DNA from 3 places in the Arthrobacter sp. P1_D12 genome. Region 3 is predicted to be linked to each of the others. Evidence: riboswitches for the same ligand, from Rfam matches in the RefSeq annotation. Region 3 holds a riboswitch; each other region holds the start of a gene.
What was found. A riboswitch is a leader RNA that binds a small molecule or an ion and turns the genes downstream of it on or off. The one in region 3 is predicted to bind cyclic di-AMP.
Positions count from the first base shown of each region.

Region 1: it holds a riboswitch for cyclic di-AMP, as region 3 does, so the genes downstream of both, AC1DZV_RS07770 (hypothetical protein) here and AC1DZV_RS13990 (NlpC/P60 family protein) in region 3, are expected to answer to the same signal.
Region 2: it holds a riboswitch for cyclic di-AMP, as region 3 does, so the genes downstream of both, AC1DZV_RS10830 (aggregation-promoting factor C-terminal-like domain-containing protein) here and AC1DZV_RS13990 (NlpC/P60 family protein) in region 3, are expected to answer to the same signal.

Region 1 covers NZ_JBFUAR010000008.1:55,502-59,586, reverse strand. Annotated here, with positions in the region: gene AC1DZV_RS07785 (DNA alkylation repair protein) at 111-812, shown strand; gene AC1DZV_RS07780 (cation:proton antiporter) at 874-2,079, opposite strand; gene AC1DZV_RS07775 (hypothetical protein) at 2,076-2,354, opposite strand; cyclic di-AMP (ydaO/yuaA leader) riboswitch at 2,526-2,729, shown strand; gene AC1DZV_RS07770 (hypothetical protein) at 2,737-3,423, shown strand; gene AC1DZV_RS07765 (sensor histidine kinase) at 3,569-4,085, opposite strand, start outside.
Region 2 covers NZ_JBFUAR010000012.1:153,281-157,365, forward strand. Annotated here, with positions in the region: gene AC1DZV_RS10825 (bifunctional glycosyltransferase family 2/GtrA family protein) at 1-739, opposite strand, end outside; gene AC1DZV_RS10830 (aggregation-promoting factor C-terminal-like domain-containing protein) at 736-1,674, opposite strand; cyclic di-AMP (ydaO/yuaA leader) riboswitch at 1,674-1,833, opposite strand; gene AC1DZV_RS10835 (sensor histidine kinase) at 2,018-3,628, opposite strand; gene AC1DZV_RS10840 (response regulator transcription factor) at 3,650-4,085, opposite strand, start outside.
Region 3 covers NZ_JBFUAR010000017.1:43,678-47,762, reverse strand. Annotated here, with positions in the region: gene AC1DZV_RS14000 (iron-dependent transcriptional repressor DtxR) at 1-230, shown strand, start outside; cyclic di-AMP (ydaO/yuaA leader) riboswitch at 381-595, shown strand; gene AC1DZV_RS13995 (M23 family metallopeptidase) at 600-1,421, shown strand; cyclic di-AMP (ydaO/yuaA leader) riboswitch at 1,558-1,727, shown strand; gene AC1DZV_RS13990 (NlpC/P60 family protein) at 2,023-2,787, shown strand; gene AC1DZV_RS13985 (HNH endonuclease) at 3,007-3,507, shown strand; gene mobA (molybdenum cofactor guanylyltransferase) at 3,602-4,085, shown strand, end outside.

The sequences.
Region 1 (4,085 bases), on a different contig from region 3:
TTTCGATCGGAGGCTTGCCAGTTCAGTCTAGGCAGATGGTCCGGGCCCACCGCCCAGGACGGCTTGGCACCGCGTTTCCGCCGCGAGCCGCGAGGGGAAAGAATGGACGGGTGAGTGATGCCGGCGAATTCATCGACCTCTCGCTGCAGCGCGAAGCTTCCTGGCGCCGCGCTGAGCAGCTTCAGGCGCGGCTGGAAACGGAGCCGGCGGGCAGCGGCCTCCGGTTCTACGGCACGTCCGTGGGCGCCGTGCGCGGCACGGTCCGGGATGCCGGCCGCCGCTATCCCGGGTTGTCCCGCGATGAGGTCACTTTGCTGAGTTCCGAACTGTGGGGCTCCGGGCCCGGAGGCTCCGGCCGGGGGCCTGCGCCGGTTTTCGAGCGCCGGCTGGCCGCCGTGGTCCTGCTCCAGGCCAACGTGAAGCTGCTGACCAACTCCGACCTCACCCGGCTGGAGGGCTTCATCCGGCAGGCGCGGGTGCGGGACCTTGTGGATCCGCTCGCCGTCGACGTCGTCGGACCTCTGGTGGACGGACTCGATGTTCTGGCCAGGGTGCGGGCCGACAGCGTGCTGGACCGGTGGGTGCGCGAGCCCGATGCCTGGCTGCGCCGGGCCGCGCTTCTCTCGCCGTTGCTGGCGCTGCGCGCGGGCGCGGGGGACTGGGACAGGTTCGTCCGGCACGCCAACGCGGTGCTCGGCGAGCCGGGCGGGACGTTCGACGCCGACGGCACAGCGGTCCGGGATGCCGTCTCCCGGGTCCTGGCAGAGATGGCAAAGCGGAGGCCGGAGCTGCAATTCACATCCGTTGGATAATAACCCTCCGAACCTTCGCCGCCGGCCCGGCTTTGGTCCAGGCATGTAGACATTCGGACTGTCAGGCCGTCGGACCCCCCGGATCGCCCTGCCCGACGGCGCTGCCGGAATTTCCGGACTTGCCGCCGGCATTTGCCGGGACCGCGAAAGTCCTCGCCGCCCGTGACCCGGCGACGGCGCTCGCGGCTATGGTGACAAGCGCTCCCACCAGCAGGGCCGCGGCCTCGCCTGGGAGCAGGACCTGAAGCTGCGTGCCGATGCTCGCCGCAGCCACCGGTACGCCAAGCTGGGCCGCCGACAACACCCCCAGCGACAGCGGGAGTCCCAGGAAAGCCAGGTCGGCGTGCGCCAGCAGGGCCCCGGCCCCCAGCAACAGGCCGAGGGCCATCATGTCCGGGTGCCCGGCCAGGTCCTTTAGCGTCAGCGATGCACCCAGCCACACGAAGAAGAGCGGACCCAGGAAGCCGTCGCTGAGCGCGAACAGTTGCCGGGCCAGCCGCCGCGGTTCGCCGACCGCAGCCATCACCAGGCCGAAAGAAAAGCCTGCCATCATCACAGACACATTGCTCCACGTCGCGACACCGGCCAGGGTGAAGAGCACGGCCAGCTGGATCCGTAGCTCCAGGGCAAACTTGCGGCTTTCCGAGAGCCGGTGCACGCGCCGACGGATTCCCTGGCGCTCCAGCCAGCGCAAGCCGACAAAGAGCACTACCGCGCACCCGGTCACCACGAGGACACCCAGCGCCGCCTGGACTGCGTGGGGCGGATCCACCAGGAGCGGCAACGCCACAATGCAGGCCGTGTCGGCAATTGCCACCTGCGCTGTCATAGCGACGACATCTGGCCCGCCGAGGCGCAGGGAATCGACGATTGGAAGCACCAGGGCGGCCGACGAGGACGCCAGCAGCACGACGTAGAGGGGAGCATGTCCAGTCCCGAACAGCAGACCGATGCCGGTTCCGACCACCACCGCTGCCGCTGCGGCCACCATCGCCCGGCGGGAGCCTTTGCCGAGGGCGCCACGGATGTGCGGATCCCGCACGGGAACGTGGGTGCCTGCCACGAACATCATCAGCGCAAACCCGATATTGGCCAGCAGGGTGAACGTCGGGTCCGCGGGGTCCACCAGGGCCAGGCCTGAGCGCCCGATCGCGATGCCGGCCAGCAGCTCACCCAGCATGACAGGCAAGTGCCAGCGCGCCGGCAGGGCCAGCAGGGGGCCGGCCAGGGCGATGACGGCGATCAGCGCCAGGGACAGGAAGGTCATGGTTCTCGGCGGCCGGCCGGCGCCGGGCCTGACCGCCGTTCCACCACCGCGTAGGCCTTGCCGTCCAGGAAGGCCCAGTCGTTGACAACCATGTACCCGAGCGCGTCCACCCGGTCATTGAGGATGTGCTCGTCGAAACCCCCGTCACGCGGTTCCGCGTCCCAGGTGCTCACGTGGACGTCCCCGCCGTCGAGGATCAGCAGCTCGGTGTTGACGTCGAAATCCTCTTGGGGCTGAGTGCTCAACTGGCAGATGGCGACACACTGGCTGTTCATTTTCGGGCCTCCGCTTCCGGTGGTGCTGATGGCATCATCCTATGTTCGGAAACGGCGCCGCCCTATGGGCAAATTGCGGCCCGGCATCATGGCTCCGTTACCTGAATGTGACTTTCGGGTGCGGTTCGCGCTACGGTTGATGAGTGCCTGTTGTCTCCGATACGGGCGCTCCCCAGCCGATTGCCTAACTCTGCCGCGGCCCGGGGGTAACTCGCATCAACGTCCGGCAGAGACGGGGAAACCACTTTTGACCTGCTGATATGCAGGTCTTGGGGTGAAGCCGCACAGTGCCCGCAAACGACGGGCCCGGGAGTGCGGCCGGGTGCCTCCCATCCGAATCCGACAGCTCACCTCGCAGGCATTGGGAGAGGCTTCATTTTTCATGACTTCAGTCAATACTTTTGCGCGCCATGCCGCCGTCCTCGCCGCCGCATCCGGCCTGGTCCTGACCAGCGGAATGGCCGCCAACGCCGCCACCGCCCCGGTGCAGCGTGACTCTGCTCCGGCGTCGAACGTCGACGTCACCGGACAGGTCAGTGCCCCCGTCAGTGCCGATTCAAGCGTCAAGATCAGCTTCGAGCGCCCCGCAGTGGATTCTGTTGCCGCGCCGGTCATCGAACGGCCCGTCGCGCCGGCTCCGGCTCCCGCTGCAGCCCCGGCGGCGGCGCCCAAGGCTCCGGCCAAGCCCGTCATCCAGGTGCAGGCCGCTCCGGCAGCAGCTCCGGCAGCAGCGCCGGCCGCGGCGCCCGCGGGCGGACGCAACGCCATCATGCTCTCGGCCGCCTACAGCCAGGTGGGCATCACCCAGGACTGCACTGCCATGGTGGAAAAGGCCCTTGGCGCCGCGGGTAAGCCCGTTGGCGACATCGGTCCCCGCGCGTTCCTTGGCCTTGGAACCGTTGTAGCGACGCCGCAGCCCGGTGACATGGTGGTCCAGTCCGGCCACGTCGGCATCTACGCCGGCAACGGCCAGGTGGTCAGTGGCGGCATGAACGGCAAGAACCAGACCATGGTCCACCCGCTGTCCTGGCTCACCGCGACCGGCGGCGTGACGTTCGTCCGCGCCTAAGCCGCACGGCCCCGACCCGGGGCCAGACAGTCCGGAAAGACCGGCGGTCGAGTTCCCTTGGGGGCAACTCGACCGCCGGTCTTTCCTGTCTCCGCATTCGGGGGTCCGGGATCCCGATGGCATAGCTTTCCCCGGCGCAGGGTCCTCAGGGATTCCCGCTGCCCATGAGCGGAAGCGTCAACTTCATGACGGTTCCTTCGCCGCCCGTCGCGGCCACCTCGACGGTGCCCCCGGCCGCGACGGCAATCTCCCGGACCAGGGCCAGGCCGATGCCAAAGCTCCGCTGTCCCTGTGAGGTGCCGGTGCCGGCGGTCCGCACGAACCGGTCAAAGATCCGGGCCTGATCGACGCCGGTGATTCCGGTCCCGGAGTCCGCCACCGTGATCACGGCGCGCTTCTGCTCGATTGAGGTCGTGATGGACACGCGGCCGCCCGGAGGCGTGTGGGCCAGCGCGTTGTCCGCCAGGGCCAGCACGGCACGCCGCAGCGCACTCTTCTCGATCCGGGCCAGCGGCCGGGCAGCGGCATGGAATTCCAGGCGCACCTGCCGCTGCTCTGCCACCTGCTGGAGGCTGCCGGCGACGCTGGCGGCAGCGTCGGCGAGGTCGGCAGGGGGCGCGGAGCGGTCCGGGGCCTCCGCGGTTGCCGCGAGGAGCAGTTCG
Region 2 (4,085 bases), on a different contig from region 3:
GCTCGGTGTCGAAGAACCAGGCGTTGTCCAGCGTGTGGGGAAGCAGCTGCCGGGCCACGTCCGCCCGGATCGCCTTGAAGCCGCACTGCGCGTCACTGAATTGGGCGCCCATGAGGGCCTGGAGCAGTAAGTTGTAGCTGCGCGAGATGAATTCCCGTTTGGGTCCGCGGACCACGCGGGAGTTGCGGGTCAGCCGCGTCCCGATCGCCAGGTCGGAGTGCCCGGAAATGAGCGGGGCTAGGAGCGGGCCGAGGGCCGCCAGATCAGTGGAAAGATCCACATCCATGTACGCCAGGACCGGCGACGGCGAGGCCAGCCACACCCTGCGAAGTGCGTTTCCGCGGCCCTTTTCCGCCATATGGACCACCGTCACTTCGCGCAGCTCGCGGGCTACCCGTTCCGCGGCCTTGAGCGTTCCATCGGTGCTGGCGTTGTCCGCCACGGTGATCCGGAAGGAATGCGGGAAGGCGCCGAGCAGGTACGCGTGGAGCCGGCGCAGGCAGGCCTCGAGGTCCCGTTCCTCGTTGAAGACCGGGATGGTGACGTCCAGCAGGGGCGTGCTGGCGCGCGTATCAATGGCCGTGCGCCGGCCGCCGGTGCCGGTCAGCGCCCCGGCGATCGGGCCCGGGACCGGTGCGTCGGCCAGCGCAAGCCCCGAGGGTGCCTCGGGGGTCGCCGGGCCAGCCGGCGTCGCCGTGGAGCGGGGCAGGGTTCCTGTGGCCTGGTCTGTGAATGTCATGGCTCAACTTTCCCGGCGGCCCATATGAGGGCTTTAGGGTCAAGCTGTGCGGGGACTGTGGAATTCTGGCCCGCCGGGCCGGTCCCGCAGTGGAGACGCAAGGAGGCCCCCGCGTAGTGGAAGTTCAGGGCACCGCAGGGGGAACCGTAGCGCGACTTGACGTAGTTCAGGCCCCAGTTGATCTGGGTCCGGTAGTTAGTCATGTAATCGGCGCCGGCGCTCGCCATCTTCGAGGCGGGCAGGGACTGGACCACGCCGTAGGCGCCGCTGCTGGCGTTCGTGGCGGTGGTCTTCCAGTCGGACTCCTTGGTCCACAGCTTGTGCAGGCACTGCATCTGGCCAGGTGCCCAGCCATAGCGGCCCAGCTGGGACGCGGCGTAGGCCTGCGCGCCGGCGGGGTCGTCGATTGCGACCGGTGCGGGGGCCGGAGCGGCTGCCGGTGCCGGAGCGGGTGCCGGAGCGGGAGCTGCCGCGGGAACCCGAGCAGGTGCGGGGGCTGCCGCGGGGGCCGGAGCAGGTGCTGCCGAGGCTGCCGGCGCGGCAGCAGCGGGGGCGTGGATCAGCGCTTCGGCTGCCTTAACCTCCGAGATCTGGGGAGCCACGTTCTTTTCCGCTGGAGCGCCCGGGCCAGCCACCTGGACCCGCTCGAAGTTGAGCTTGGCCAGCGGGTCGGCGATCGTGGCCGTCTGGCTCGCAACATTCGCCGTGTGGGCGCCGGGCTCTGCCGCTTGGCTGGCGGCACCGCCACCCAGTAGCAGTGCGCACGCGGCGGTGACGACGGCGGCACGGCGGCCGGTTACACCGAGCCCGGCGGCGAACCGCGACAGGGCGGATGCCTGCTTGACCGGTTCGGCGCGGTGGCGCGACTTGGCTGCGCCAACTGAGCGGGAATGCGAACCGCCGTCAGGGCGTGTTTGTACCTGGAATTCAGTCATGGTGGCCTCTCAACGCCGGCGGAGTTAGCTGTCGGGTTCGGATGAGGTCATCCGGCYGCACGGAACATCACGTGTCGGCTTCACCCCGAGGGCGCATGAAAGCAGAATGCCCGGGAACTCTGGGTCCCCCGCCTCTGCCTGGTCCAGCGGAATCCGGGAAGCGGCAGAGTTTGGCGTCCGTCCGGATATGCGGCACCGATGGCGGCGCACGCTAACGACGCTACAGGACCTGGCCGCTTAAGTCACATTTTGGTAACAGGAGTCACAGTGCCGGGGTGTCGGGTTGCGCCGGGTTCGCGGGCCGGCCGGTCCGGGCCGTTTGCGCCGACGGCGGCCGTTCCGGTTAAGCCGGCGGCGGCGCGGCGGGCAGCCGCACGGCGAACTCCGTGCGGCCCGGCCGGGACGTGACCTCGACTGTTCCTCCGTGGGCCTCCACGATCGACTGGACGATGGACAGGCCCAACCCGCTGGTGCCCTCGGACGTCGGCGCGGCGGTCGCCGTGCCGTGACCTCCGCGGCTGCCGGAAACGGCGCCGGAGGACGAGCGTGCGGGGGCCCCGGACCCTACCCTCGCCGTCGCGACGGCAGAATCGGCGGGGACGGCTGCGGGATTCGACGCCGGATTGGTGCGCGAGGCGTCGGCCCGGGCGAAGCGGGCGAAGACCCGGCCGATAAATTCCGGGGCGATGCCGCTGCCGTTGTCTGTCACGGTGACCACGGCACTGCCGTCAGCCGAGCGCATAACGCCCGTGACCACCTTGGTCCCGGGTTCAGTGTGCTTGCGCGCATTGGATAGCAGGTTGGCGAGGACCTGGTGAAGCTGGGTCGCATCACCGCGCACCACCACGGGCTCGTCCGGAAGTTCCAGCTGCCAGATGCGGTCCGGGGCCATGACTTTCTCATCGCTGACCGTCTCGATGGCCAGTTGGGTGAGGTCGACGTCGGAGATCTTGAGCGGCTGCCCCTCGTCCAGGCGCGCCAGCAGCAGCAGGTCCTCCACGAGCGTGGTCATCCGCTCGGACTGGCTTTGCACACGGGCGAGGGACCTCTCGCCGTCGGGGGTGAAATGCTCGGTCATCCGCATCAGCTCTGTGTAGCCGCGGATGGCCGTCAGCGGGGTGCGGAGTTCGTGCGAGGCGTCGGCGACGAACTGCCGGACCTTCATCTCGCTCTCCTGCCGCGCCTCGAGAGCGTTGGAGACGTTGTCCAGCATCTTGTTCAGCGCGTAGCCCACGCTGCCCACTTCCGTTCCGGGATGGGCCGCCGACGTCGGGACGCGGACCCCGAGCGCCACCTCGCCGGCGTCCAGCGGGAGACGGGAGACCTTGGTGGCGACCTCGGAGAGCTGTTCCAGCGGCTTCATGGTCCGCCGGATCAGGGCTGTGCCGGCGAGCCCGATCAGCACGAGTCCCCCTGCGGACACCACCACCATGGTCCAGACCAGGGAGGCCAGGGTGTTTTGTTTTTCTGCCAGCGGGAGTCCGGTCACGATCACGTCGCCGTACGGTGTGCGCGCGGCTGTGAGCCGGTAGGCGCCGGCCGAAAGGTTGCGGTCCACGGACACGCCGCTCGGGGTGAGGGCCAGGAGAACGTTGTTGTCGGCGGGGGAGAGGCTCTTGACCGCGCCGTCCCCGGCCAGGAATCCGGCCCTGCTGACTTCGCCGTCCACTATCCGTGCGTTCAGCGTCCCGACGCCCTGTCCCCGGGCTTCGAGGGGGTCGGGACGCCTGCCCGAATCGTCCGAGGAGGGCCGGCCGAATTCGCTCGAACGGTGCGAGGCCTGGTCCAGCTGGGTGTCGAGTTGCCGGGTGAGGAAGAGGTCCATGGAGGCGTAGCTGAACAAGCCCACAGCGCCGCAGATGGCCACGAGCAGCGCCATGGCTACCAGGACCAGCCGGGTGCGCAAATGCCACGTGGACGGGTTGCGCCAGTCGCGTCCGGGGACGCGGGTCATGCCGGAAAGTGAGGGCACGGATCAGTCCGCCGGTTTCAGGACGTACCCGGCTCCGCGCACCGTGTGGATCATGGGAGCGTGGTTGGCGTCGACCTTCTTGCGGAGGTAGGAAATGTACAGTTCCACGATGTTCGCCTGCCCGCCGAAGTCGTAGTCCCAGACACGGTCCAGGATCTGGGCCTTGCTGATGACCCGTTTCGGGTTTTCCATGAGGTAGCGCAGCAGCTCGAACTGCGTGGCGGTCAGGTGCATTTCCTCACCGGCCCGGGTGACTTCGCGGGTGTCGACGTTGAGCACGAGGTCTCCCACCACGAGTTCGGCGGTGTCCATGGCGGCCACTCCGGAGCGCTGGACCAGCCGGTGCAGGCGCAGCAGCACCTCTTCCATGCTGAACGGCTTGGTGACGTAGTCATCGCCGCCGGCCGCCAGTCCGGTGATGCGGTCCTGGACGGCATCC
Region 3 (4,085 bases):
CCATGGCCGGCTACGGGGCAACTTCACGGGTTACGGTCAACCGGCTCGCGGAGCCGATCCAGGTGGAGCCGGAGCTTCTGGCCCAGCTCGACGAGGGCGGAATCAGGCCTGGCGCGCTGGTCTCGCTGGAGCGGGTGGGGGAGTACATCTCGGTCCGCGTCCCCGATATCGAAGGTGCCCTGGAGCTGCCGCCCGAGGTTGCCGCGCACGTCTTTGTAACAGTCGCCTGACCAGCCACTACGCGCCGGTCATGGGACGACCCATGAGTTGTCCACAATTGCGGTTACGGATTTATTACCGGGCGGCTTAATCGCCTATAGTTAGTGCCCAGTACCGATACCAAAGCGTTACCTGATCCGAAGCCGAGCCCTGCCAGCGGATCAGTCGCAGAACTACCTCCTGGCAGGGGCGGGGGAACCACTTTCGGCTGCTACTTCGGCAGCCTTGGGGTGAAGTCCGTCAGCGGCAAGCAGCTTCCACCGAAGGATCCCCTGGGGATGCCTCTGTGCTTGGCTGCTTGCAACGGCGGACCGGGTCTTTGATCTCTCTGACCCGAATCCGACAGCTAACTTCGCAGGCCATCCAGAGAGGAACCGTTCTTGACCACCCAGACCGCCAGGGGCCGTCGCCGCGCGACCGGTCCCGCTCCGGAGCCGCGTCCCGTCGTCGCACACACGGCCGAACGCCCGCGGGACGTGCACCGCGATGAACGCCGTCGCCGTCGCAGTCCGTTCCGCCAGGTCACGGACTTTGCCGCGGCCAGCGGAGTCGGGCAGAAGGCCGGGATCGCACTGGCCGCAACTGGTCTGGTTCTGACTGTGACGGTCCCCGTCACGAGCCCGGTGATGGCTTCGAATCCGGGAGAATCCGGCGCGCTCTCGGCTGCCGTGCAGCCGGATGTCACCGCTGCCGCTGCCGCCAAAGTCGACTTCAACCGCACGGCCGTCACCACGAAGGGTGATCCGGACGGGAAACTCAAGCAGCTGCTGAGCGCCCAGTCTGTGGGCACCATCACCCGCGCGGCATCGGCCGGCACCCTGGGTGCGCCGCTCGACCAGCTGGTCACGGCCTCGCCCTTCGGCTACCGCGTCAGCCCCATTACCGGGGGCGCGGGGGAGTTCCACCGCGGCCAGGATTTCGCCGCCCAGTGCGGCACGGCGGTCCACGCGGCCGCCAGCGGCACCGTGACCTTCAACGGCTGGCATCCCTTCGGCGGGGGGAACCGCGTGGTCATCGATCACGGCAACGGACTGGAGACCACGTACAACCACCTGTCCTCGGCCTCGGTCAAGGTCGGCCAGAAGGTTTCCCGCGGTGACGTCGTCGCCATGAGCGGGACCACCGGCGCCTCCACCGGCTGCCACCTCCACTTTGAAGTGATGGTCAACGGCGAAGTCGTTGACCCGCTCGGCTGGCTCTAGAAAGACGATGGGCAGCTCTCAACTTCTTGTGACACGCCGTGATCTGAATGTGACATTGGATCCGGACTGCTGTAGGGTTTGAAGCACGCCAACTTTTCCGAAGTTGGCGCTCTTGAGTGGATTGCCTAGCTCTGCCACCGCTCAAGGTCCGTTCGCATTACATCGTCTGGCAGGGGCGGGGGAACCAATTTTGGCCTTCGAAAGAAGGCCTTGGGGTTAAGTCGCAAAGCTTCCCAGGAAGCAGCGCGGCCGGGTGACTCCCATCCGAATCCGACAGCTCACCTCGTAGGCATTGGGAGAGGCTACTTTCGTGTCTTCACGCCACAATTCTGCGCGCATGCGCACCGGCGAGGCTCTGTCGAGCCCGCTGGAATCCACATCACGTGCCGCCCTTGCCGGCGCCCGGATTGGATCACGTTCCGCAGGCTCAATCTCTACCGAGCCCGGACAGCATGCAGTTTCCGCTTTTGGCGCGTCTTCGCAGTACACCCTTCGCTAAGTAACCCATTTCGGGGCGATCCGGCGTACCCCCAAGATGCCGGAGCGTCCTCAGTCCGTGCCCGAAAGCGCGCGGTCCAAGGATCACGAAAGAGAGAACTTAATGACTACTCGTGCAAACGTTGCACGGCACCGCGCCGAGGTCACCAAGACCAACTCGCTGGCTGTAATTGCTAAGGCTGTCGGCGACAACGCCGGCGGCGTGGGCCGTCAGGCCGCGGTCATCGCCGCAGCTTCCGGTCTGGTCCTGACCAGCGGAATCGCAGCCAACGCTGCTGAAACCAATGTTCAGCGCGAATCCACCTCCGCTTCGGCCCTGGAAGTCCAGTCCGCAGCTCCGGCCACCATCTCGGCCGCTTCCACCATCGCGATCTCCTACGAGAAGCCCGCCGTGACCACCACGCCGGCTCCCGTCGTCGAGGCTCCCAAGCCCGTCGTGAAGGTCCAGGACGCCACGGCCACGGCCACCCGCGCCGGCGGCACCGAGCTGGGCGTCAGCGGCGGCGTCGCTGCCCAGGCCCCCGCGGGCATCGGAAGCGGCGCAGGCGCGACCATCGCCGCTGCTGCCTACGCACAGATCGGCGTGGCGCAGGACTGCACCGCCCTGGCCACCAACGCCCTGGCCGCGGCCGGCATCCACTACCACGGCTGGCCGGCAGGTTACCTGTCCCTGGGCCGCACCGTGAGCGCCGCCGAGGCACGCCCGGGCGACCTCGCCTACTACCAGAACGGCGGCGTGGGCATGGCTCACATCGCGGTCTACGTCGGCAACGGCATGGCAGTGCACGGCGGCTGGAACGGCGGCACCACCGCGCTGTACAGCGTCAACGTCGGCTCCGGCCCGGTCTTCATCCGCGTCGGCGCCTAAGCACGAACCCCAGCATTCCGAAAGACCCCCGCCTCCAGGCGGGGGTCTTTTGCGTTGCCGCGCAGTGAACTTTCCGCGCTGAGGACCGCGCCGGTGAAAAAATATTCGGTGATCCGGCACTTGAGTGTTTACTCTTGTGTTGTCGATCCATAGCCCGACCATGCAGAGGGCAGCCGGCCCTCGTGCCGCTGGCGGGTGCGGCCGTGAAGAGGTATGCGGATGCGCACTCTCGTTCTGAATGCTGGATATGAACCGCTGGCGGTCATCACCTTCCGCCGGGCGCTCGTCCTTGTCCTGACCGGAAAGGCCAGCGTGGTGGCCGAAGGGGACGACCCCGTGGTCGGCCCCCAGGACATTTTGGGCCGCCCGTCCGTGATCCTGCTGAACCGCTACATCCGGCCCAGGTATAACACGATGACTGCGGTGAGCCGCCGCGGCGTGCTGCGCCGGGATGCCCACCGCTGCGCGTACTGCGGCAAGGCTGCCCACACCATCGACCACATCCAGCCCAAATCGCGGGGCGGAGCCGACTCCTGGGAGAACCTGGTGGCGGCGTGCCTGCGGTGCAACAACGCCAAGAGCGACCATACGCCGGCGGAGATGGGCTGGAAGATCGGTTTTGTTCCGGGCCCGCCAAAGGGTGCCATCTGGCAGATCAAGGAACTCGAGAAGCCGACGCCGGCCTGGGATCCGTTCCTGCTGCCTGAATCGGCTGCCTGATCTGCCTCCTTGCTGGCTGATCAGCCGGTGAAGACGCTGCCGGCGCACGTTACGGCTTGTTCAGTGGCCGCTGGCGCCGGGCTAGGCTGAACCGATGGAGTTCGATGCCATCATTCTCGCCGGGGGGCGGTCCTCACGCCTCGGCGGCGTGCCCAAATCCGGGCTGATCTACGACGGCGCCACCCTCCTGGAGCGGTCACTGCGGGCCGCGGGCGCGGCGGGGCTCACCGTCGTCGTCGGCCCCGACCCCGGGGGCCTGCCCGGCGGCGTCCTGACCTGCCGGGAAGAGCCTCCCTTCGCGGGTCCGGCCGCAGCCATCGCGGCGGGGCTGGCCGCCCTGGCCGCCGATCACGCGAGCCGGCACGCAGCCGCCGCGCCCTATACCCTCGTCCTGGCGTGTGACATGCCCCGGTCGGAAGGCGCGGTCCGTGCCCTGGCCGAGGCGCTGGCCGCGTCTGCTGCAGGCACGCCGGAAAGGGGTGGGGCCGACGGCGTCATGGCCGTCTCGGCCGACGGCCGGAAGCAGCCGCTTGCGGGCTTTTATGGCACGGCTGGGCTACAACGTTCTGTCGCGGACG